DNA from 3 places in the Arthrobacter sp. P1_B4 genome. Region 1 is predicted to be linked to each of the others. Evidence: riboswitches for the same ligand, from Rfam matches in the RefSeq annotation. Region 1 holds a riboswitch; each other region holds the start of a gene.
What was found. A riboswitch is a leader RNA that binds a small molecule or an ion and turns the genes downstream of it on or off. The one in region 1 is predicted to bind S-adenosylmethionine.
Positions count from the first base shown of each region.

Region 2: linked by a shared signal. The riboswitch ahead of AC1D1W_RS03980 (bifunctional o-acetylhomoserine/o-acetylserine sulfhydrylase) and the one ahead of AC1D1W_RS07255 (aminotransferase class V-fold PLP-dependent enzyme) in region 1 are both predicted to bind S-adenosylmethionine.
Region 3: linked by a shared signal. The riboswitch ahead of AC1D1W_RS06500 (DUF1737 domain-containing protein) and the one ahead of AC1D1W_RS07255 (aminotransferase class V-fold PLP-dependent enzyme) in region 1 are both predicted to bind S-adenosylmethionine.

Region 1 is NZ_JBFTZW010000011.1:50,737-58,570, forward strand. It holds gene aroA (3-phosphoshikimate 1-carboxyvinyltransferase) at 1-192, shown strand, start outside; gene rsgA (ribosome small subunit-dependent GTPase A) at 176-1,291, shown strand; gene hisN (histidinol-phosphatase) at 1,368-2,198, shown strand; SAM riboswitch class IV at 2,276-2,389, shown strand; gene AC1D1W_RS07255 (aminotransferase class V-fold PLP-dependent enzyme) at 2,424-3,863, shown strand; gene AC1D1W_RS07260 (class I SAM-dependent methyltransferase) at 3,945-4,721, shown strand; gene AC1D1W_RS07265 (Nramp family divalent metal transporter) at 4,889-6,175, shown strand; gene AC1D1W_RS07270 (metal-dependent transcriptional regulator) at 6,192-6,905, shown strand; gene AC1D1W_RS07275 (fluoride efflux transporter FluC) at 6,906-7,355, shown strand; gene AC1D1W_RS07280 (fluoride efflux transporter FluC) at 7,355-7,723, shown strand; gene AC1D1W_RS07285 (hypothetical protein) at 7,811-7,834, shown strand, end outside.
Region 2 is NZ_JBFTZW010000005.1:33,677-41,510, forward strand. It holds gene AC1D1W_RS03955 (NAD(P)/FAD-dependent oxidoreductase) at 78-1,226, shown strand; gene AC1D1W_RS03960 (amidohydrolase family protein) at 1,238-2,470, shown strand; gene AC1D1W_RS03965 (histidine phosphatase family protein) at 2,473-3,153, opposite strand; gene AC1D1W_RS03970 (CPBP family intramembrane glutamic endopeptidase) at 3,263-4,030, shown strand; gene AC1D1W_RS03975 (VOC family protein) at 4,149-4,787, opposite strand; SAM riboswitch class IV at 4,957-5,072, shown strand; gene AC1D1W_RS03980 (bifunctional o-acetylhomoserine/o-acetylserine sulfhydrylase) at 5,134-6,450, shown strand; SAM riboswitch class IV at 6,633-6,748, shown strand; gene metX (homoserine O-acetyltransferase MetX) at 6,760-7,834, shown strand, end outside.
Region 3 is NZ_JBFTZW010000009.1:135,666-143,499, forward strand. It holds gene cls (cardiolipin synthase) at 1-1,331, opposite strand, end outside; gene AC1D1W_RS06490 (aminodeoxychorismate lyase) at 1,425-2,393, shown strand; gene AC1D1W_RS06495 (ATP-grasp domain-containing protein) at 2,400-3,353, opposite strand; SAM riboswitch class IV at 3,672-3,785, shown strand; gene AC1D1W_RS06500 (DUF1737 domain-containing protein) at 3,798-4,106, shown strand; gene AC1D1W_RS06505 (rhodanese-like domain-containing protein) at 4,103-4,522, shown strand; gene AC1D1W_RS06510 (O-succinylhomoserine sulfhydrylase) at 4,523-5,731, shown strand; gene AC1D1W_RS06515 (hypothetical protein) at 5,834-6,925, opposite strand; gene AC1D1W_RS06520 (glycosyltransferase family 2 protein) at 6,922-7,834, opposite strand, start outside.

The DNA of each region.
Region 1 (7,834 bases):
GTGGTGCACAGCTACGCCGACCACCGCATGGCAACCGCCGGCGCCATCCTCGGCCTTGCCGTAGCCGGCGTGGAAGTCGAGGACATCGCAACCACGGCCAAGACCATGCCCGATTTCCCGCAACTCTGGGAAGCGATGCTGGCCCAGGGACCCGCCGCAGATGAGGACACCGCCGGTGGCACGCAGCACTGATTCCTGGGACGAGTCCGACGTCCGGATCCGGCCGAACAAGAAGGGCACCCGGCCCCGCACCAAGGACCGGCCCAGCTACGACGACGCCGTCACCGGACGCATCATCACCGTTGACCGCGGCCGCTACACCGCCGTCGTCGGCGAAGGGACCGCGGACGAACGCAAGATCATCGCGGCCCGTGCCCGGGAGCTGCGCCGCAACCCGGTGGTTGCCGGCGATTTCGTCTCCCTCGTCGGGGACGTCACCGGCGAGCCCGACACCCTGGCGCGGCTGGTCAAGATCCAGGACCGCAAGACGCTGCTGCGCCGCAGCGCCGACGACACGGACCCGATCGAACGTGCCGTCGTGGCCAACGCCGACCAGCTGGTGGTGGTGGTCGCCGCCGCCAACCCCGAGCCGCGGACCGGTTTCATCGACCGCGCACTGGTCGCCGCGTACGACGCCGGCATCGAACCGCTGCTGCTCGTCACCAAGGCCGACGTCAAGGATCCCGCCGAGCTGCTGTCCAACTACCAGCACCTCGACTTCCCCGTCATCATCTCCAAGACCGCCGACTCCGCCGCTTCCGGCATCGACGCCCGCTCCGACGACGGGCTCTCCGCCCGGCTCGACAAGGACGCGGTATCCCAGCTGCGCGACTACCTCGACGGCAAGGTCACCGTGATGCTGGGCCACTCCGGCGTCGGCAAGTCAACCATGGTCAACGCCCTGACCGGGGCCGAGCGGGCCACGGGAGGCGTGAACGCGGTCACCGGCCGCGGCCGCCACACGTCCTCGTCGGCACTGGCGCTCAAAGTCAACGATGCCCCGGCCGGGAGCTGGATCATCGACACCCCCGGCATCCGGTCCTTCGGCCTGGCCCACGTGGACCCGGACCGGATCCTGCGTTCCTTCCCGGACCTGGAACCGGGCACCGATGATTGCGAACGCGGCTGCAAGCATGACTCCACCGCCGTCAACTGCGGGGTCGACAAGTGGGTTGCGGCCGGGCACGCGGGGCCCTCGGGACCGGCCAGGCTCGCGTCCCTGCGCCGGCTGCTGGGCACTGACCCGCGGATGGAAGCGCAGGAAACCAAGGAACTGGGCACCGTCTCCTAGCCGGACCGGCAACGGGGCGGCGGCGCCGAGCCGCGGCCTCCCGCCCGGCAGCCCGGTTTGACGGTAGTTTGGAACCATGAGCCAACCCGCTTCGAGCTACAACGATGACCTGCGCCTTGCCCATGTACTGGCAGATTCGGTCGATTCCCAGACCATGAGCCGCTTCAAGGCGCTCGACCTTCGGATCGAGACGAAGCCCGACCTCACACCCGTCACCGATGCCGACAAGTCCGCGGAAGAGGCCATCCGCGGCCAGCTCTCCCGGTCACGTCCGCGTGACGCGGTCCTGGGCGAAGAGTTCGGCAGCTCGGGCCACGGTTCCCGCCGGTGGATCATCGACCCGATCGACGGCACGAAGAACTTTGTCCGCGGCGTCCCGGTCTGGGCCACCCTGATCGCCCTCGTCGATGAGGGCGAGCCGGTGGTCGGCGTCGTCAGCGCGCCGGCACTGGGCAAGCGCTGGTGGGCCGCCAAGGGTGCAGGCGCCTACACCGGCCGCTCGCTCGCCGCCGCCACACGGTTGAAGGTATCCAACGTCTCCAATCTCGAGGACGCGTCGCTGTCCTACTCCAGCCTTGGCGGCTGGAAGGAACGCGGGAACCTGGATGAGTTCCTGGGCCTGACCGAGGAAGTGTGGCGGACCCGCGCCTACGGTGACTTCTGGTCGTACTGCCTCGTGGCCGAGGGCGCCGTGGACATCGCCTGCGAACCCGAGCTGAATCTCTACGACATGGCCGCCCTGGTGCCGATCGTGACCGAGGCCGGCGGCCGCTTCACCTCGCTCGAAGGCGAGGACGGCCCCTTCGGGGGCAACGCCCTGGCCACCAATTCGATCCTGCACTCGGAAGTGCTCAAGCGGCTCAACCCCGGACTCGACGACCTCTTCCAGGCCCACCCGAACAACTGATCCGCGCCCGTAATAATCCGCTTCACAATCGGCGGCCGCCTTTTCCCCGGCTGCGCCAATGTCCTACGCTCGATGCAGGTCACGAGTGCCAGCGCTAAACCCCGGTTTGCTGGCCGGCAACCCTCCAGTCGCGGTGGGGTGCCCCGGGTGACGACCTGGCCGGTCCGGAACGGACCCGGCAAGCGCGGATTCCCACGGTGTGGGGTCCTGTTCGAGTGAGGTCCCATGACAACTGCCATTTTCCCCGTTGCCCCTGAATTCCATGCACGGCTTGCCCTCGCGGCCCGCCCGCTGGCAGCCGTCACCGGGGCCGAAATCCAGGCCCCGCTGATCACCGGCGGCCACGCGCGCTACGCCAACCTCGACTACGGCGCCTCCGCCCCGGCCCTGTCCGTGGTCTCGGCATACCTGAACGAAATCCTGCCGTACTACGCAAGCGTGCACCGCGGGGCCGGCTACGCATCGCAGATCAGCACCTCCGTCTACGAGAACGCCCGGGACATCGTGCGGGACTTCGTGGGCGGCCGGCCCGGCGATTCCGTGATCTTCACGCGCAACACCACCGATTCCCTGAACCTGCTGGCCGGCTGCCTGCCGCTGCGCGACGGGCGGCCCGCGGGCGAGGTCCTCTACCTCGACATCGAACACCACGCCAACCTCCTGCCCTGGCAGAATGTCCCGCACCGCAGCGTCGTGGCCGCCGCCACCCTCGCGGCCACCGTGGACCGCCTGCGCGACGAACTCGCCCGCGGCGGCGTCAGCCTGCTGGCCGTCACCGGCGCCTCCAACGTCACCGGGGAGATCCTCCCCATCCGGACCCTGGCCGCACTGGCGCACGAATACGGCGCCAGGATCGTTGTCGACGCCGCGCAGCTCGCCCCGCACCGGCGGATCAATATCGCCGCGGACGACGTCGATTACCTCGCCTTCTCGGGGCACAAGCTGTACGCCCCGTTCGGCGCCGGCGTGCTGGTGGGACGGACGGACTGGCTCGACGCCGGCACCCCGCACCTGGCCGGCGGCGGCGCGGTCCGCGATGCCCGGCTCGACTCCGTCAGCTGGACCACAGGACCCGCCCGGCACGAGGGCGGCTCGCCGAACGTCCTCGGTGCGGCGGCCCTCGCCCGCGCCACCCAGGTCATTGCAGCCCTGGACCCGGAGCAGTGGCAGGCCCACGAGGACGCCATCCGGTCCTTCCTCGTCGAGGGCCTCCAGGGCATCGAAGGGGTAACCGTGCACCGGATCTTTGCCGATTCTGCTTCCGATTCTTCCTCCGCTTCTTCCACTGGAGGCGATCAGCCGGACACCGGCACGATCGGCGTCGTGAACTTTTCCGTGGCAGGCTACGACGCCGGACTGGTGGCCGCCTACCTGTCGGCCGAACACGGCATTGGCCTGCGCGACGGCCGCTTCTGCGCCCACCCGCTGCTCAAGCGGCTCGGCCTGCCCGCCGGCTCCCTGCGGGCCAGCTTCGGCCTCGGCTCACGACTGGAGGACGCCGAACGCCTGCTGGCCGGCCTGCAGCAGCTGCGGCAAAACGGACTCGGCTGGGATTACGTGGTGGACGCCGGGCGCTGGGTGCCGGCCAACGATACCCGCAGCTACCCCCACTGGGCGCCGAACACCCCGGGCACGGCCGGCGCTGCGCCCTGCACCCTCGACTAGCGCAGGACCGGGGCCCGGCGCGGGTGCGGTAAATTCGAAAGGTATCTGTAACAAGCAGGACCTTCCCGAAGGAGATCGCACGTGGCAAGCGCCGGACCCAGGCTCCACAGCGGACCGAAGCTGCACAGCGAGCGGCGCCAGGAACTCGGACAAAGCTTCCAGGACGGCGGCGAGCACTATGAACGCGTCCGCCCCGGCTATCCGCAGGAGTCGGCCGACTGGCTGGTCCGGGCGGGAGCCAGGGACGCCGCGGACATTGGCGCGGGCACCGGGAAGTTCACTTCCCTTTTGGCAGAACGCGGACTGGCCACGGTGGCCGTGGACCCCTCTGCCGACATGCTTGAGCAGTTGCGCCGGACCCTGCCGGACGTCACCGCCATCGAGGGCAGCGCCGAGGACACCGGTCTCGAGCCGGAGTCCTTTGACCTGGTCACGGTTGCCCAGGCGTGGCACTGGTGCGACCCAGGCCTGGCCTGCGCCGAGATTGCCCGGATCCTGCGGCCGCACGGCGTGCTGGGCCTGATCTGGAACCAGCTGGACACCAGCGTGCCCTGGGTGCACCGGCTCTCCCGGATCATGCACGCCGGGGACGTCCACAAGCCACACTTCCGTCCGGCCGTGGGCCCCGAGTTCACCGGACTGGAGAGCCACCTGACGCGCTGGGAGGATTCCGTCACGGCGGAGGACATCCAGGAGCTGGCCAAGTCCCGCAGCTACTATCTCGCGGCATCGGACTCCACCCGGGCCAAGGTCACAGCCAACCTCGCCTGGTACCTGCACGAGCACCTGGGGCACACCCCAGGCGAGGTGCTCCGGCTGCCCTACCTGACCCAGACGTGGCGGGCCTTCCGGGCCTGATGCACGCTCACCCCGGATTCCCCCGGATTGCACGCAGCGCCCGCCAGGCCTATTGTTTCGGTATGCCTAATAATTTCTTATAGGCACACGAAACTTTGACACCGGCTGTTTTCCGGCCGGCGCCGATCATCGCGTCAACGCCGACGCGCCAATCACAGGAGCTGGCAGTGCTGGAGCTAACGGGACACGGGCAACCGGCGCAGGACGCCCCCACCTACAAACACCCGGGTGCCCGGAGGGCGCTGATCGGCCTGTTGGGACCGGCCTTCGTGGCGTCGATCGCCTACGTGGACCCCGGAAACGTGGCCGCCAACCTGACCGCCGGAGCGCAGTACGGCTACCTGCTCGTGTGGGTCCTCGTGGCCGCCAACGTCATGGCCGTCCTCGTCCAGTACCAGTCCGCCAAGCTCGGGATCGTCACGGGCAAGAGCCTTCCGGAGATCCTTGGTGAACGGCTCAAGCCGTTCTGGCGCCGCGCCTTCTGGGTGCAGGCCGAAGTTGTCGCCGCCGCCACCGATCTCGCGGAGGTGGTGGGCGGCGCAATCGCCCTGTACCTGCTTTTCGGCCTGCCCCTCCCCCTTGGCGCCCTGATTGTCGGCGCCGTGTCGATGCTCCTGCTCGCGGTCCAGGCCCGGCAGAAACAGCGGCCGTTCGAATTCATCATCATGTTCCTGCTCGGCATCATCACAGTCGGCTTCCTGGCCGGGCTTTTCATCAGCCCGCCCGATCCGGGAGCCGCCCTGGCCGGGCTCATGCCCGGCTTCCAGGGACCGGACACCGTCCTGTTGGCCGCCAGCATGCTCGGGGCCACCGTCATGCCGCACGCCATCTACGTCCACTCGGCCCTGTCCCGGGACCGGCACCGGCCGGACGAACACCTGCATGTTCCCCCGGCGGCCATCGCGCGCCTGGTCCGGGCCACCCGGTTCGACGTCGTGGCCGCCCTCGCGATCGCCGGACTGGTCAACATCGGCATGCTGCTCCTGGCCGCCTCCACCCTCGGCGGCGAAGAAGGCACGGACACGATCGAGGGCGCGCACGCCGCCATCACCGCCAATCTCGGTCCGATCGTCGGCGTGATCTTCGCGGTCGGGCTGCTCGCCTCCGGCCTGGCATCGACCTCAGTGGGCTGCTATGCCGGCGGCACCATCATGCAGGGCCTGCTCAAGATCCGGATCCCCGTCATGGCCCGGCGCGTCGTGACCCTCATCCCCGCCGTCGTGCTGCTGGCGGTGGGCTTCGACCCCACCTGGGCGCTCGTCCTGAGCCAGGTGGTCCTCAGCTTCGGGATTCCCTTTGTCCTGGTCCCGCTGGTGGTGCTGACCAGCAACAAAGCCCTGATGGGCCGGTTCGCCGACGGCCCGGCCCTCCGAGTCGCCGCCATCATCAGCGTGGTGCTCGTCGTGGCCCTTAACCTGGTCCTGCTGTCGCTCACTTTCTCCGGAGGCAGCTGACGGTAGGCTTAGGTCTGTGAAGACCAGTACGCCCTCCTCCTCGATCGAGGACTACGTCAAGGTCATCTATTCGTTCACCGAGTGGCAGCGCAAGCCCATCACCTCCACGCAGCTGGCGCAGCGCCTGGGCGTCGCCAACTCCTCGGTGTCGGAAATGGTCCGCAAACTCAAAGACCAGGGCCTCGTAGACCACAAGCCCTACAGCGCCGTCACGCTCACCAGCGATGGAGTCCGGCTCGCCCTGTCCATGGTCCGGCGGCACCGGCTGATCGAGACTTTCCTCGTCCGCGAGCTGGGATACCGCTGGGACGAGGTCCACGACGAAGCCGAACTCCTGGAGCACGCCGTCTCGGACACTTTTATTGAACGCATGGCGGCCAAGCTGGGGAACCCCACCCGGGACCCGCACGGCGATCCCATCCCGGCAGCCGACGGCTCGGTGCTGATGCCCGCCGCCCACCGCCTGAGCGAACTCGACGACGGCCACACCGGCCGGATCACCCGGATCAGCGACGACAACCCGGAGCTCCTGCGCTATCTCGCCGCAGAGGACATCGACCTCGACGCCGAAGTGGAGGTGGTGGGCCGGCGTCCCTTCGGTGGCCCCATGGTAGTGCGGATCGGTTCCGCCCCGGCACCGCGCGAATTCGATTTCGCCGACGAGGTCGCCTCGGCCCTCTGGGTCCACAGCGATGCCGGGCACGCCGGCTGCAGCGTCACGGAGAGCTGAGTGAAAGGTGCGCTGGACGAGCGCCGGGCCGTGCCGCGCCCCGGCGTGCCGGGCTGGAAGGCCTGGTCCGCCGTCGCCGTCGGCGGGCTGATCGGAACCGAGCTGCGTTTCGGCGCCGGCCTGATTTTTCCCGAAAGCGCCGGCGCGGTGCCGTGGACCACGTTGGCGATCAATGTCTCCGGGAGTTTCGTTCTGGCCACCCTGACCACCCTCTGGATCGCGCGGCCACAGACGGCTTTCTGGCTGCGGGCCGGCATCGGCCCCGGCCTCCTGGGTTCCTTCACCACCTTTTCGGCGCTGGTGATCGCCATTGACCAGCAGATCCGCGGCGGCTACCACGCCACGTGGCTGGCCTACCTCGGGCTCTCGCTCGTCCTGGGCCTCGGGGCCGCGGCGGCCGGCTGGAAAACCGGCAAGGCGATCGCCGACCTCCGCGGCGGTGCCCAATGATGACCGCGCTGGTGGTCGGGGCCTGCGGGGTGGCGGGAGCACTCCTGCGGTTCGCCGTCGACTCCTGGTTCGCGCACCATCAGGGCTCCCGACCGCACTGGCCCTGGGCGACGCTCACGGTCAACGTCGCCGGATCTTTCATCATCGGTTGGTCCATCGGCCTGACCGGCCACCTGGAGCTGGGCGCCGACTGGCACGCCGCGATCGCAACCGGTCTCGCCGGCGGCCTGACCACCTTCAGCTCATGGACCACCGCGACGGTCCGCCTGGTCAGCGAAGAGCGGTACCGGGCGGCGGCGCTCAACATCGGCGCGAACCTTCTCGCGGGGCTCACGGCCGCGGCGCTTGGGCTTGCCCTCGCCGGCTGAAAACCTCAGGCCGCCGCCGGTGTGGCGAGGGTAACACCGGGGCGCCCTGGTGGCTTCGGGCCGCCGTCGTTCCCGTATCGTTGAAGGATGGTTACCCGACGTGAAGCAGCC
Region 2 (7,834 bases), on a different contig from region 1:
CGCCCGGGCGCAGGTTGCGGCAAACGCCGTATAGCCGGACGTGATCACCTGACCCGACAATCTGCAAGGATGGGATCATGTCAGCTCATTACGATGTCGTAATTGTCGGCGGCGGGATCGCCGGCCTGTCCCTTGCCTCCGCCTTGGCCGGGCACTGCAGCGTGGCCCTGATCGAAGCCGAGCAGACCCTGGCGTACCACACCTCGGCCCGCTCGGCCCGGCAACTGATTCCCAGCTACGGCCCGCCTGTGGTTCAGGAGCTCACCGTCCGGACGCTCGACCTCATCGCGGCCCAGGACGCCGAACGTCCGGAACCGGTGCTCACCCCGCGCAGCTTCATGCTGATCGGGGACGACGCCACCGTCCGGGCGGAGGCAAGCGGACACATGCAGCGGATCACCCACGCCGAGGCACTGGACCTGTGCCCGGCCCTGGTCCCGGATTCGTTCAGCGCCGCCGGGCTGGACACCGGATCCTTCGCCTGCAACGCCCCCGTGCTGCTCGAGGACCACCGGCGGCTCGCCGTGGCCGGCGGCGTGGACATCATTACCGGCGCCAGGGTCCATTCGGCCCAGCGCCTGGGCACCGGCTGGGAACTGGGCGCCGGGCAGGAAGGCTTCCAGTCCGCCGTCGTGGTTAACGCCGCCGGTGCCTGGGCCGACGAGCTCGCCGTCCTCAGCGGCGTCGAGAAGCTGGGCCTGCAGCCGTACCGGCGCACCGCGGCGATCGTCGACGTCGATAATCCGCTCCCGGAAGCCTGCCCGATGGTGGCGGCGGCCGATGACAGCTTCTACTTCCGGCCCGATAACGGCCAGGTCCTGATCTCACCCGCGGAGCACGTGCCGAGCGGACCCGAGGACGCCCGGCCCTATCCCGGCGACGTCGAACGGGTCATCGCCCGGCTCAACGACATCACGACGCTCGGGATCCGGAACGTCCGCACCGCCTGGACGGGGCTGCGGACGGAGGCGGCCGACGGCGTCCCGGTGGTGGGGTTCGACGCCGAGGCCACCGGATTCTTCTGGCTCGCCGGTCAGGGCGGGTACGGATTCCAGACATCATCCGGCGTCGCGGAACTGGCCGCCGGACTGATCCTCGCCGGCCAGGGCTCCGCCCCGGCCCTGACCCCGGGTGTCTCCCCGGCTATGTCTCCGTCCACCGAGGCCAGTCCGGCATCCCGGACAGCGGAGGCGCTGGCCGCGACCCGCTGGTCCATCCGGCGCTGAAGAATGGATCCATGAGCACCCTCATCACCAATATCGCCGAACTGATGACCCAGGACGCGGAACACCGCGTCCTCCGTGACGCGGCGGTGGTGATCGAAGGGGAGCGGATTTCCTGGCTCGGGCCCGCGGCCGACGCCCCGGCCGCGGACGAACGGGTGGATGCCGGTGGCCGGGCGCTCCTGCCGGGCTGGGTCGACTCCCACACGCACCTGATCTTCGCGGGGGACCGCACTGCCGAGTTCGAGGCCCGGATGGCGGGAGAGAGCTACAGCGCCGGCGGGATCGCCGTCACCACTGGCGCCACCCGGAGCACGAGCGACTTCGACCTGACCCGGCTCGCGATGGGCCGCGTCGCGGAGGCCGTGTCGCAGGGCACCACCTACCTGGAGACCAAAACCGGCTACGGCCTGGACCTCGAGAACGAGGCCCGCAGCGCCCGCATCGCCTCGACCGTGGCGGACGAGGTGACCTACCTGGGGGCGCACCTTGTGCCCGCCGGGATGGACGCGGAGGAATACACGGAGCTGGTCTGCGGGCCGATGCTCACCGCAGTCCGGCCCTACGTCCGCTGGGCCGACGTCTTTTGCGAGCAGGGCGCGTTCAACGAGGACCAGTCCCGCCGGGTGCTCCTGGCCTGCAAGGCCGCCGGACTGGGACTGCGCGTCCACGGCAACCAGCTCGGCGAGGGCCCCGGAGTCCGGCTGGCGGTGGAAGTCGGCGCCGCCAGCGTGGACCACGTGAACTACCTGTCGGCCGCGGACGTCGACGCCCTCGCCGCGAGCTGGTCCGGCTGGGACGCCGCCGGCGGCAGCGGCACCCCTGGATCCGGGCAGCGCGGCACGGTTGCCACCTGCCTGCCGGCCTGCGATCTTTCCACCCGGCAGCCGCTGGCCCCCGGCCGGGAGCTGCTCGACGCCGGTGTGCAGCTGGCGCTGGCCTCCAACTGCAACCCCGGCACGTCCTACACCAGCTCCATGGCGTTCTGCGTCACCACCGCCGTGCTGCAGATGCGGCTCAGCGTCCACGAGGCGGTGCGCGCCGCGACCTACGGCGGCGCGCTGGCCCTGGGCCGGGAGTCCGGGAACGACGCCGACGGCGCACGCGCGGTGGGCTCGATCGCCGTCGGGCACCGCGCGGACCTGCACCTGCTCAACGCCCCTTCCGCCACGCACCTGGCCTACCGGCCCGGCATCCCCCTGACGCACGCGGTGTGGCGCGCCGGTGTAGCGCAGCCGGTCCGTTAGCCCTAGAACATCATGGGCGGTGCATCGAGGACGGTCTCGTCCACGCGCCTCTTCTCCCACTGCGTGAAGGGCTTGTCGAGCTCGTACTTGCCGTGCGAGGTGCGCAGCAGGGTGCGGACCTCGGCGTTCTCGGGGTTATTCAGGGACTCGAAATATTCCACCGACCAGTGGAACCAGCGCATGCAAAACAGCCGCATGGTCAATCCGTGCGTCACGAACAGCGCGTTCGGGGCATAGCCGGGCCGGGACCAGTGCCGGTGCAGGGTTTCCATGAAGGAAGAAATCCTGTCATACACATCGGAACCGGACTCGCCCTCGCGGAAGCGGTAGAAGAAGTGCCCGTAGGCGTTGCGGAGCTCCTTCTGGTCCTCGATGTCGCCGGCGATCTGAAAGTTGGCCCAGTCCTGTTCGCGCAGCCGCGGTTCCTCGATCACCCGCTCCACGAGCGGGCCGAGATTCAGCGCCTCGAGGGTCTGGTAGGCGCGCAGGTAGGGGGAGACGTAGACGCACACCGGGCGGCCGTCCAGCTGGCGCCGGACCTCCTCCCCGGCCGCGGTGGCCTGCTCCAGGCCCAGCGCGGTCAACGGGATCCGGTAGTCCGGAACACGGTTGTAGATCGAGGTGTCGGCATTGGCGGCAGACTGGCCGTGCCGGATCATGATGATTTTCCGGGGCGCACTCATAATCCCCAAGCATAGGGCTCCTAAAAGCAGGTGCCGCAGGCAAAACCCCGTTCGGCCGGTACCACGCGGGCACCAGCAAACTATCGGCAAGTGCAGGCAAGATAGAACCATGTTGGTTCCCTCCCGCCGTCGGCTGCGGTTCGAAGTGTTGATTGTCCTGGGGTTGTCGCTCGGGCAGTCCGCGATCTACTCCCTGGTGCAGTTGCTGGACAAGATGACCACGGCGCCGCTGGCCCAGGGGACATCCACCCTGAACCGCTCACAGAGCGCACGCGAATACTTCGACCTCACCTACCAGTTGCTGGACATCATCTTCGCCCTGGTCCCGGTGGCCCTCGTGATCTATTTCCTCACCGAGCACTGGCCGGCCGGTGAGCGCGGAACCTCGGCGTTCCGAAGGATCGGCTTCGACTTCGCCCGGCCCGGCAAAGACCTCCTGCAGGGGCTCGGACTAGCTGCGCTCATCGGCATTCCGTCCCTGGGGCTCTACGCCGCCGGCCGGGCGCTGGGGATCACGACGGCGATCATCCCCAGCGCCCTGGACGCGTACTGGTGGACCGTGCCGGTGCTGGTCCTGTCCGCGATCCGGCACGCGGTGGTCGAGGAAGTGATTGTGGTGGCGTACCTGCTGGACCGGCTCGGGAAACTGGGCTGGAGCGTGCCGGCGGCCATCGCCGCCAGCGCCCTGCTCCGCGGCAGCTATCACCTGTACCAGGGGTTCGGGCCGTTCATCGGCAACGCGCTGATGGGCGTGGTCTTCGCGCTCGTCTACACGCGGACCAAACGGGTGATGCCGCTGGTGATCGCCCACGCCATCCTGGACACTGTGGCGTTCGTGGGGTTCAGCCTGTTCGGCAGGGCCGTGGGCCTGGGCTGATGGCGTTGCCCGTACAGCCGGCGCCATCGGCAGGCCTTAAATGATCTCGGCCGCCGTCTCCTAGGTGACAACGTTGGCACCTAAGAGATGGCGGCCGAAGCGTGGGGCAGGTGGAGCGTTAGATCGTGACCGCTCCGGAGGCGGTCTCGAAGGTGACAGAGAGGATGCCGGGAGTCCCGTGCGGCGCGATCCAGTTCACGGCGACGTCTTCCAGCGGCTTTTCAACCGGTTCGCCCAGCCACTCCGTGACGCGCGCGGCCGAACCGGCAATGGTCAGTGCGGACATCTTGACATCGCTCGCGTAGGCGTTGGACGGGTGCAACTCCGGGTCGCCCTCCCACTTGAGCATGTACGGCACTTGGGGGTCGGCGATGAGCCCCAGGATGCCGATCTGCTTCCAGATCAGTTCGCGGCCGTCGGGAAACTTCCGGTTGCCGTTGACGGCGGCGCGGCCGAGCCGCTCCTCGAACGGGGCCAGGTCGTCAACCTCGACGCACCAGCCCATCCAGCCGCCGCCGGCCTCGGAGCGTGCCCGGACGGCCTGGCCGAACGGGGCCTTGTCGGAGGCCGGGTGGTTCAGGACCTCCACGACTTCCAGGTACTTGTGTCCCGCGAGCGGGATAATCATGTTGCGTGTCCCGAAACGGGGGTGCACTCCACCCTTCACGGCTTCAACGCCGAGGGCAGACGCAATACGTTCAGTGGTGGCTGCCAAGCCATCGTGTTCACAGGCGTAAGAAACGTGATCCATGCGCATGCCATCATCTTGGCACTTTGTGATGGACCTCTCAGCTTAGGCTCCCCTAACCGTCATGGGACGTCCCGGGGCGCCGAACGCGGCGCCCCGGATGCTCCGTCACGGCAGCCCTCTTCATCTTCGTCACAAAGCTATCCAGGGCTCCGCCGCCATTCCTACACTGAAGCCAGGTCATGAGTGCCAGCGCACAGCCCCGGCTTGCTGGCCGGCAACCCTCGTATCGCGGTGGGGTGCCCCGGGTGAAGACCTGGCCGTCCGGCGCCCGCTGGAGGGCAAGCGCGGCGCCTGTTCCGGTTCGGGCCGAAAGCCCCGGCCGGTGCTGTGCCCAGTGACTCGAGGAGCACCAATGTCCAATGCCTGGTCCTTTGAAACCCGCCAGATCCACGCCGGCCAGGAGCCGGACAGCGCCACCGGCGCGCGTTCCCTGCCCATCTACCAGACGACGTCGTTCGTGTTCCCCAGCGCCGAAAGCGCCGCGAACCGCTTCGCGCTCGCCGAGCTCGCGCCCATCTACACCCGGATCGGCAACCCGACCCAGGACGCCGTCGAACAGCGCGTCGCCAGCCTGGAAGGAGGCCTCGCGGCGCTGCTGCTCAGCTCCGGCCAGGCCGCCGAGACGTTCGCGATCCTCAACATCGCCGAGGCCGGGGACCATGTGGTGGCCAGCCCCAGCCTCTACGGCGGAACCTACAACCTGCTCGCGCACACGCTGAAGAAGTTCGGCATCTCCGTGACCTTCGTGGCGGACCCGGACAACCTGGACCAGTGGCGGGACGCCGTCCAGCCCAACACCAAGCTGTTTTTCGGCGAAGTGGTCTCCAACCCCCGCCAGGACGTCCTGGACATCGAGGGCGTCTCCCGCGTGGCGCACGAGGCCGGCGTGCCGCTGGTGGTCGACAACACGCTCTCCACCCCCTACCTGATCCGGCCGATCGAGTGGGGCGCGGACATCGTGGTCCATTCGGCGACCAAGTACCTCGGCGGGCACGGCGCCGCAATCGCCGGCGTGATCGTGGACTCCGGCAACTTCGACTTCGGGAAGGACCCGGAGCGGTTCCCCGGCTTCAACACCCCGGACCCGACCTACAACGGCCTGGTCTACGCCCGCGACCTCGGAGCCGAGGGCGCGCTGGGCGCGAACCTCTCCTACATCCTCAAGGCCCGGGTCCAGCTCCTGCGCGACCTCGGCTCCGCGGTGTCCCCGTTCAACGCCTTCCTCATCGCCCAGGGCATCGAAACGCTGAGCCTGCGCGTCGAGCGCCACGTGGCCAACGCCACGAAGGTGGCGCAATGGCTGGAGGGGCGGGACGACGTCGAATCGGTCGCCTACGCCGGGCTGCCGTCCAGCCCCTGGTACGAGCGCGGCCGCAAGTACGGGCCCAAGGGGACCGGCGCCGTCGTGGCGTTCAACATCGCCGGGGGAGCGGAGGCCGGCAAGCGGTTCGTCGATGCCCTCGAACTGCACTCGCACGTCGCGAACATCGGCGATGTCCGGTCGCTGGTGATCCATCCGGCGTCGACCACCCACAGCCAGCTCTCGCCCGAACAGCAGGTGATCGCCGGGGTGAATCCCGGGCTGGTGCGGCTTTCGGTGGGACTGGAGCATATTGACGACATCCTGGCGGACCTCGACGCCGGATTCCGCGCGGCCAAGACCGCCTAGACGGAAGCCCACGCGGAATTTCCCCACCTTGCTGGCATGACGCCGGGAATCGCCGGCACTTCGGCGCGACCCGCCGGTCACGGCTGTCAAAGGTGGGGAAACTGCGGTGCTGACGGGTCCGGCTGTCACATGGAAGTCATAATCTTCGTGATTTCCGCACCCTGTTTCGTAGACTCGTACCAGGTCATGAGTGCCAGCGACAGCCCCGGCTTGCTGGCCGGCAACCCTCCTTTTGCGGCGGGGTGCCCCGGGTGAAGACCTGGCCTGCCGGTCAGCTGACGGCGGGCAAGCGCGAAGATAGGTCCTCACATGACGATTGCCGTCACCCGCACGGGTGTTCCCGAAACCAAACCATCCCGTACCCCTGACGGGACCGTCCAGTTCGTCAGGATCGGTGATCTGCAGCTCGAATCCGGGACTCCGTTGCCGGATGTGGTGCTCGCCTACGAGACGTGGGGGACCCTGAACGCGGACGCCTCCAACGCAGTGCTCATTGAACACGCCCTGACCGGCGACACACACGTGACCCGCGGCGAGAGCGGGGAGCCCGGCTGGTGGGAACAGCTCGCCGGACCCGGGGCTCCCGTGGACACGGACAAGTACTTCGTCGTTTCGATCAACATCCTGGGCGGCTGCTACGGATCCACCGGACCTTCCACCCCGGCCCCCGACGGGCGCCCCTGGGGATCGCGGTTCCCGCTGGTCACCCTGCGGGACACCGCCGCCGCCGAGGCGCGGCTGGCCGATGCCCTGGGCATCGGCAGCTGGTACGCGGTGCTGGGCGGCTCGCTCGGCGGCGCGCGGGCCCTTGAATGGGCCGTCACGTTTCCCGGCCGGGTCCGGCGCTGCGCCGTGATTTCCGTCGGCGCCAGCAGCACTGCCGAACAGATTGCCTTCGCGCAGGCACAGACGCTGGCCATCCGCCAGGACCCCCACTTCAGGGGCGGGGACTACTACGGCGGCCCGGAACCCGAGTCGGGGCTCGCCCTCGCCCGCCGCATCGCGCACATCACCTACCGCTCAGCGGCCGAACTGGACGGCCGGTTTGGCCGCAACGCCCAAGAGTCCGAGACGCCCCTGGAAGCCGGATCGCTGGCCGGACGCGGGCGCTATCAGGTGGAAAGCTACCTGGACCACCAGGGCAGCAAACTGGCCCGGCGTTTCGACGCGAACAGCTACATCGCGATCACCGAAGCCCTCATGAGCCACGATGTCTGCCGGGGGCGCGGAGGTCTCGGGGAGGCACTGGCCCCGGCCACCGCAGAATTCCTGGTGGCGGCCGTGGACTCGGACCGCCTGTATTTCCCGGCCCAGTCCCGTCAACTGGCAGAGGCCCTGCCGGGCGGCCCGGAACTGCATATCATTCAAGCGCCAATCGGCCACG
Region 3 (7,834 bases), on a different contig from region 1:
CCCAGGAGCATCACCGAGACCTCCAGGTTCAGCGAGAAGGAGCGCATGTCCATGTTGCTGGAACCCAGCACGGCAACGTCGTCGTCGATCGTGAAGTGCTTGGCGTGCAGCACGAAGGGGGCCTTGTAGAGGTAGATCCGTACCCCGGCTTCAAGCAGCGCCTCATAGTAGGACTGCTGGGCGTGGTGGACCAGGAACTGGTCTCCCTTTTCCGAGACGAAGAGTTCGACGTCGACGCCGCGCTGCGCCGCCGTCGTCACCGCATACAGCAGCGAGTCATCCGGGACGAAGTACGGGCTGCAGATCGAGATCTTGCGCTGAGCCGAGTAAATCAGCGTGTTGAAGAGCCGCAGATTGTTTTCGGTGATGAAGCCGGGGCCGCTGGGCACCACCTGGGCGGTGATGTTGCCGGCGTGCAGTTCGGGCCGGTGCGCGAGCTGTTCCTCAATGGATTCGTCGGTCTCGCTGAGCCAGTCCGTGGCGAAGACGACGTTGAGCGTGGTGACGATCGGTCCACGCAGGCAGGCCATCAGCTCGACCCATTCGCGGCCGATCTTTCGGTGCTTGGGGTTGTTGTAGGAGGGCTCGATCAGGTTCTGCGATCCGGTGAAGGCGATCTCGCCGTCGATCACCATGATCTTGCGGTGGTTGCGCAGGTCCGGTCGGCGCCACTGCCCCTGCAGCGGGCTGAGCGGCAGCATGGGCCGCCAGCGGATCTTGCTGGCCTTGAGCCGGGCGATCAGCTTGCGATAGCCCTTGATGCGAAGCGTGCCAAGGTGATCGAACAGGACACGGACCTCGACGCCGCGCTCGGCGGCCTCTTCCAGCGCGGTCAGCAGATCGTCCGTGACGTGGTCCGAGCTCATGATGTAGAACTCGGCGTTGACGAAGGACTTTGCGCCGCGGACCGCCGCGGCCATCGCCTTGATGGAGTCGGGGTAGCCGGGCAGCAGCTCCACTTGGTTACCGTCCACCATCGGCAGCGAGCCCAGCGTCTTGTTCAGTTCCGCGGCGGAAGCCACCCATTCGGGTCCGGCGTAGCGGCTTTCCAGCATCGCCAGTTCCGAGGTCCCGGCGCGCACTCGGGTATTGACCGCGTCCTGCTGCGCGCGGCGCTTGCGGGAGAGCCGGAAGTTGCCGAACAGCAGGAACAGGAGCAGGCCGATGGTCGGCACGATGAAGATGCCCAGCAGCCACGCCATCGCGGTGGTGGGCCGCCGGTTTCCGGGGATGATGCCCAGTGCCAGCACTCGGATGGCGAAGTCGATCACCGTCAAAATCAGAATCGCCCAGGACGGTAAAGTCTCCGCCAGCGGAAATGGCCACAGCACAGGCGAACCCCTCAACGTACAAGCCACGCGGAACAGTTCCGAACGGGCAGTGCCCAAATCCTATCCCGGGACCACCGAGACTAAGCTTTAGCCATGATCACTCCTGCCCCTGTTCCTGCGCCCGCGACCGTTCTGGTCTTCCTCGACCCGGCGTTCGACGGCGGCCGCGTTGCCGACGCGTCGCAGCCCCAGCTGATGGCCACGGACCTGGGCGCCACCCGGGGCGACGGCGTTTTCGAATCCCTCCTGGCCGTCGGCGGCCGGCCCCGCAAGATCCAGGCGCACCTGACCCGGCTGGCTGGCTCGGCCCGGCTTCTGGAGCTGGACATCCCCGCCGAGGATGCATGGCGACGGGCGGTGGAAACCGCCATCCGCGAGTTCCGCGGGCAGGAACCCGCCGCGGCTGCACCGGGCGGCGCGGCGCAGGACGAGGTGGTGGTGAAGCTGATTGTCACCCGCGGGCCGGAGGGCGCGGCTGCCCCCACGTGCTGGGTCCAGGCCTCCGCCCCGGCCGCCGCGGGACGGCGGCAGCGCGAGACCGGGATCGACGTCATCCTGCTCGACCGCGGCTACGACAGTGAAGTCGGCGAGCGCGCCCCGTGGCTCCTGCTCGGCGCCAAGACCCTTTCCTACGCCGTGAACATGGCGGCGCTGCGCTACGCCCACCGGCAGGGCGCCGACGACGTCATCTTCACGTCCGCGGACGGCAGGGTGCTGGAGGGTCCGACGTCGACCGTTCTGCTGGCCCACCTGGAAACCTCGGACGACGGCGCCGGCGGAGTCCGCACCGTCCGGCGGCTCATCACGCCCCAGCTGGACAGCGGCATCCTGCCCGGCACGTCACAGGGCGCCCTGTTCACCGCCGCCAAGGCCGCCGGCTGGGAGCTGGGCTACGGCCCGCTGGAGCCGAAGGACCTGCTGGACGCCGACGCGGTCTGGCTGATCTCCAGCATCCGGCTTCTGGCCCCGGTGAACCACATCGACGGGCAGGAAATCGGCACCCCGGAACTCCGGCGCCAGCTCACTGCCGAACTCAACGCCCTCTTCGCGACCATCGAATAGGAACGCTCACCCCAGGGCGTCCGCGGGCACTGCCGGGCACCGGCGGAACGAGGCCGGGTTGAACGCCGGGAGCATGAACGTTGCGAGCACGGCGTCGAGCATTTCCGGGGCCCAGGTGCTGTTCTCCCCCAGGGTCGCGCAGACACCCAGCACCATGGGCGTTCCGTCGGTGCGGCGGCGGATCTGGACCTGGACCGGCCCGGCCAGCCCGAGCGTGCGGACGGCGGCCAGGCCCAGCTTGCGCACATCCCCGGCCTGGTTCGCCGGCACCCTGCGGCTGACCTCGTCGCTGCCGGCGCGTCCATACGGAGTCCTGGTCTTCTCGAGGACCACCGCCACCGGCGCCATCGCGTTGCGTGCCGGGGTGCCGAACACCAGGCACACATAGTCGGCACCCGGGATAAATTCCTGGACCAGTTGCCCCGCCGGCATGTTCTTCCAGCTAACGGAGCCGGTTCCGGCCAGCAGGTGGACACCATGGGAGCCTTTGAAGACCCGAGGCTTGACCACCACGGGGCCGCTGAGGCCGGCGAGGGATGCCGGCGCGGCGGCGAGGTCGCCCGGAACCGCGAACCGGGGCACCGGGATGCCGGCGGCTTGCAGCGCCCAGGTGGTGAACAGGTGGTCGTTGGCGAGGGCCACCGCGGCGGGGTCGGCCACGATGATCCGCACGTCCTGGGCGAATCCGGCGCGGGCCGCGGCCAGGACCGGGAGCTCCACGGTGAGGGTCGGAATGATGACGTTGATGGCTTCGCGGTCCACCACCCGGCGCAGGTCCAGGACCATGTCCGGGTTCGTCGCCGGCAGGAGCCTGACCGCGGCGGCGGGAGCCTCCCCGGCCTGGCGGGTGTCGGCGCGGGCGTCGGAGCCGAGGTACGGGAGGCCCCGGGCTTCGAGCTGGGCCGCGACGGCCCGTCCGGCGGCGCTTGTAATCCCGGTAACGAGTATGCGCGGGCCCACGATTGCTCCATTCCGCCGTCACCGGCCGGACCGCGGCTGCGGCTCCGACCGTTCCAGCCACCGATTCCCAGACAGCTTGTTGATGGACAGGCGAGTCGATTCCGGGACTGCTCGATTCACACATTGCTCGAATCACCTGCAGCTCCGGCCGACTCGTCGGACCTAATCCCCCCAGTAGACGGCGAAACGTCCCGGCAGACACGAGTGGGCTGTACCCGAAACTGGAGCCCGCCACTACTCGCCCGGGCCGCGGTCCGGTTACGGAACATGACGACGGCGGCGGTGCGGGCCGGCGTCGCAGGTGTTACGTTTTTGGGGAGTAATGAGAACCGGTGCCAAGCCCTGACTGGCCGGTCGGCAACCCTCCCTTTCGCGGCGGGGTGCCTCAGGTGAATACTCGGCATTCGAGAATTCGAGCTGCAAGCGTGAAAGAGGAGATCCGTCGTGCCCGAGACGTCAATACCCACAACAGCCACACCCGGTTCAGCACCCGGCGCGGAGAGGCTGGCTTACCGCCTGTTCACCGGCGCGGATGACCGCGCCTTTTGCGAGCGGGTGTCAGCCGCCCTGGCCGAGGGCTACGTGCTGCATGGAAGCCCCGCCGCCAGCTTCAACGGAAGCACCGTGATCGTGGCGCAGGCGCTGGTCCTGCCGGCCGCGATTGCCAGTGCGGACGCCGCCGTGGCCAATGCGGTTGATGAGCTCGACGCCGACGAATTTGGCGCCGACGGAGCCTTCGCGGGCCACGCATGAGCTACGCCGGAGACCTCAGCCCGCAGGAGGCGTGGGCCAAGCTGGAGGCCGGAGCCATCCTGGTGGATGTCCGGACCGAAGGCGAATGGGCCCACATCGGCATCCCGGACACCGCGGCCGCGGGCGAGAGCCGCAACGATCCGCTCTTCATCCAGTGGAACCTTGCCGGCGGCACGCCGAACCCGCACTTCGTGGAACAGCTAAGGCAGCAGGCGCCGGCGGACACCGCCGTCGAACTGGTGTTCCTTTGCCGTTCCGGTGCCCGGTCGATCGGCGCCGCGACGGCCGCGACGGCCGCCGGCTACACCTCGTACAACGTCCTTGAGGGCTTCGAAGGCGAGACCGACCGCTTTGGCGAACGCACCGTCAATGGCTGGAAGAACCGCGGCCTGCCCACCAACCTCGGAAAGATCTAAGTGACTTTCAATCCCGACGCCGCCGGCTGGGCGGCCGACACCCAGGCTGTCCGTGGCGGCCTTGACCGCACCGGCTTCCAGGAGACCACCGAGCCGATCTTCCTCAACTCAGGATTCGTCTACGAGTCCGCGGCCGCCGCCGAGCGCGCCTTCACCGGGGAGGACGAGCGCTTCGTCTACTCCCGCTACGGCAACCCCTCCGTCGCCACCTTCCAGGAGCGGCTGCGGCTGCTCGAGGGAACGGAGGCGTGTTTCGCGACGGCGTCCGGCATGTCCGCCGTCTTCACCGCCCTGGGCGCGCTGCTGGCGGCCGGCGACCGGGTGGTCGCGGCCCGCTCGCTGTTTGGCTCGTGCTTCGTGATCCTCAACGAAATCCTGCCGCGCTGGGGTGTCGAGACGGTCTTTGTAGACGGTCCGGACCTGGAGCAGTGGCAGTCCGCGCTGTCCGTGCCGACCACCGCGGTGTTCTTCGAGTCGCCGTCGAACCCGATGCAGGAAATCGTGGACATCGCCGCCGTGAGCAAACTGGCGCACGCGGCCGGCGCCACGGTGGTGGTTGACAACGTCTTCGCCACCCCGCTGCTCCAGCGCTGCGGCGACCTCGGCGCGGACGTGGTGGTCTACTCCGGCACCAAGCACATCGACGGCCAGGGCCGCGTCCTGGGCGGAGCCATCCTGGGCACCAAGGAATTCATCGACGGGCCCGTCAAGCAGCTCATGCGGCACACCGGTCCGGCGCTTTCGGCGTTCAACGCCTGGGTGCTCACCAAGGGCCTGGAGACCATGGCCCTGCGCGTCAACCATTCCTCGGCCTCCGCGCTGTGGCTGGCCGAATGGCTCGAGGGACAGCCTGCGGTCGGCTGGGTAAAGTACCCGCTGCTGCCGTCTCACCCGCAGTACCCGCTCGCAGTGCAGCAGATGAAGGCCGGCGGGACCGTGCTCACCCTGGAACTGCAGCCCTCCCCCGGGCGCACGGCGAAGCAGGCCGCGTTCGCACTCCTGGACGCGCTGCGGATCATCGACATCTCCAACAACCTGGGCGATGCCAAGACGCTTATCACGCACCCGGCCACCACCACGCACCGCGCGATGGGCCCGGAAGGCCGCGCGGCGATCGGGCTCAGCGACGGCGTGGTCCGGCTTTCGGTGGGGCTGGAGGACGTCGAGGACCTGATCCGCGACCTCGGCCAGGCGCTCAAGCAGGTCTAGGCACTCAAGCAGGTCCAGGCCCTCAAGCAGGTCCAGGCCCTCAAGCAGGTCCAGGCCCTCAAGCAGGTCCAGGCCCTTAAGCAGGTCCGGGGCCATGGCCGCTCAGGCCCAGGCCGCCTTGAGCGCCCGCCAGGCGTCGTCGTCGAGCATGCTGGATGGTGTGACGGCGACGGCGGCCGCCCCGCCGGAGACAGACGCCTCCAGCCCGGCCGCCAGGTCCGCGGCGGAGATGCGCCCGTCCTTGGCCCACATCCCGACCGAGATGGCGAACTTCCCGGACCGCTTCGCCATGGCCGCGGCCAGCTCGGCGGAGTAGGCCGGAGCGGCGTCGTTGAGCCCGAAGTAGTCCCACAAGACCAGCCGGTCAGCGGCTGCGGCCAGCAGCCCGTAGTCATGGCCGCTCTCCGGCCGGTCGGCGGCGGGATCGTGCCACGGCGCCCGGACGTCCATGTCGAGCGTGGCGCCGTTCGCGTGCGCGGCCGCCGCCGCCTTGGCCACGATGGCTGCCACCGCCTTCGACCGCCAGGCCCCGAGGCTGGGGTGTTCGACGTCGATGGCCCCGTTCGCGAGCCGCGGCCAGTCCGTCCCGCCGCTGGCCAGCCGGTAGGAGTCGCGGTCGTCGCCGCCGTAGGTGTTGTTATCGAACATCAGTTCCGTCAAGGCCACGGCGTCAGGCTGGTACCGCCTGGTCACCTCGGCCACGAAGGCGACCAGCCGCTCCCCGACGGGTCCCGTCGTGAGTGCGCTGACGCTGGCGAACTCCGTGGAGCGGGTGCCGTCGAAGTTGATGCCGGCCAGGCCCGGGTTGGTGCGGATCCAGCCGGGGATCAGCAGGTCGATGGTCAGCGTGATCCTGCGTTTCCTGCCATCACCGCCGGTCCCCAGCGCCTTGACCGCTTCGGCGACGTGGTCACGGCCCGGGACGGCCTCCACCTCGGGGTGGGCGTCCCAAGGGAACGCCGTCCAGTCCAGCCGCCCCACGCTGATGGTGACGCTGTTGGCGTTGACCTCATCGAGCCGTCTGGCCAGTCCCGGCAGCGTCGAGGCGGCGTCGACCACAGTTTCGTAGCCGACGCCGACAGTGCGCTCCGCGGCGGGCGCCGTGGGTCCCTGCGGCCCGCCGCACCCAGTGGCGGCAAGCGCCAGCACCGACAGGAGCGCAAGGGCAGGGAAGGCAGCCGGTCCGCGTTTCAAACGCTGACGTCCGGGCGCACCGCCGGGGCGGTGACGCTGACCACCCCGGTCCGCGTCAGCTTGTTCCAGTGCGCCTCCTTGCCGCGGAGTTCCTGCACCAGCGCGGCCACCATGGTCAGGCTCGTAAACACGGAATAGAGGGGGATGAGCGGGAGCGCCCAGGCGTGCCGCAGGTCCTTCCACGCCCTGTTCATGGCCAGGGCAAACACCGTGAGCAGCAACGTGATGAACAGCCCCACCCAGCCAAGGATTGCCCAGACATCCGCGCCGAACGGACTGCGGCCCAACGCCGTGAGGAAGACCAGATCCACGAGTACCAGGATCTGGAGCACCGGGAGCACCACCATGGTGATGGTGTTGAACAACAGGTACGCGCCGAACTGTCCGTGCCGGAGGTTGCCGATCATGCGCTTGTGCACACCCATGGTCTGCAGCAGCCCGCGGGCCCAGCGGACGCGCTGGCGCCAGAGCGCCCGGACCGTTGACGGCGACTCGGCATAGACCAGCGCCCGCGGGGCGAAGACCACCCGGTAGCCTGCCTTGTGCACCCGCCAGGTGAGTTCCAGGTCCTCGCCTACCGTGTCTTCGCGGAACGGCCCGATCTCCTCCAGGATCCGGCGGGGGAACGCCCCAATGTTGCCGGAGACGATCGGGAGGCAGCCGATCATGGTCAGGGCGCGCCTGACCATCCCGGTGCCGACATGGCTGATGAAGGCCAGCATCCGGGTCTGGACCCGGTCCAGGTTTACCGGCCTGTCGTCGCCGCACACGGCTCCGGTGCGCTGGTCAGTGAAACCCTGGAGCATCCGCTTGACGGTGTTCTGGGAGAAGATCCCGTCAGCGTCGACAAACATGAGGACCTCGCCCGTGGCGTGGCGGATGCCCAGGTTCAGGGCGGCCCCCTTGCCG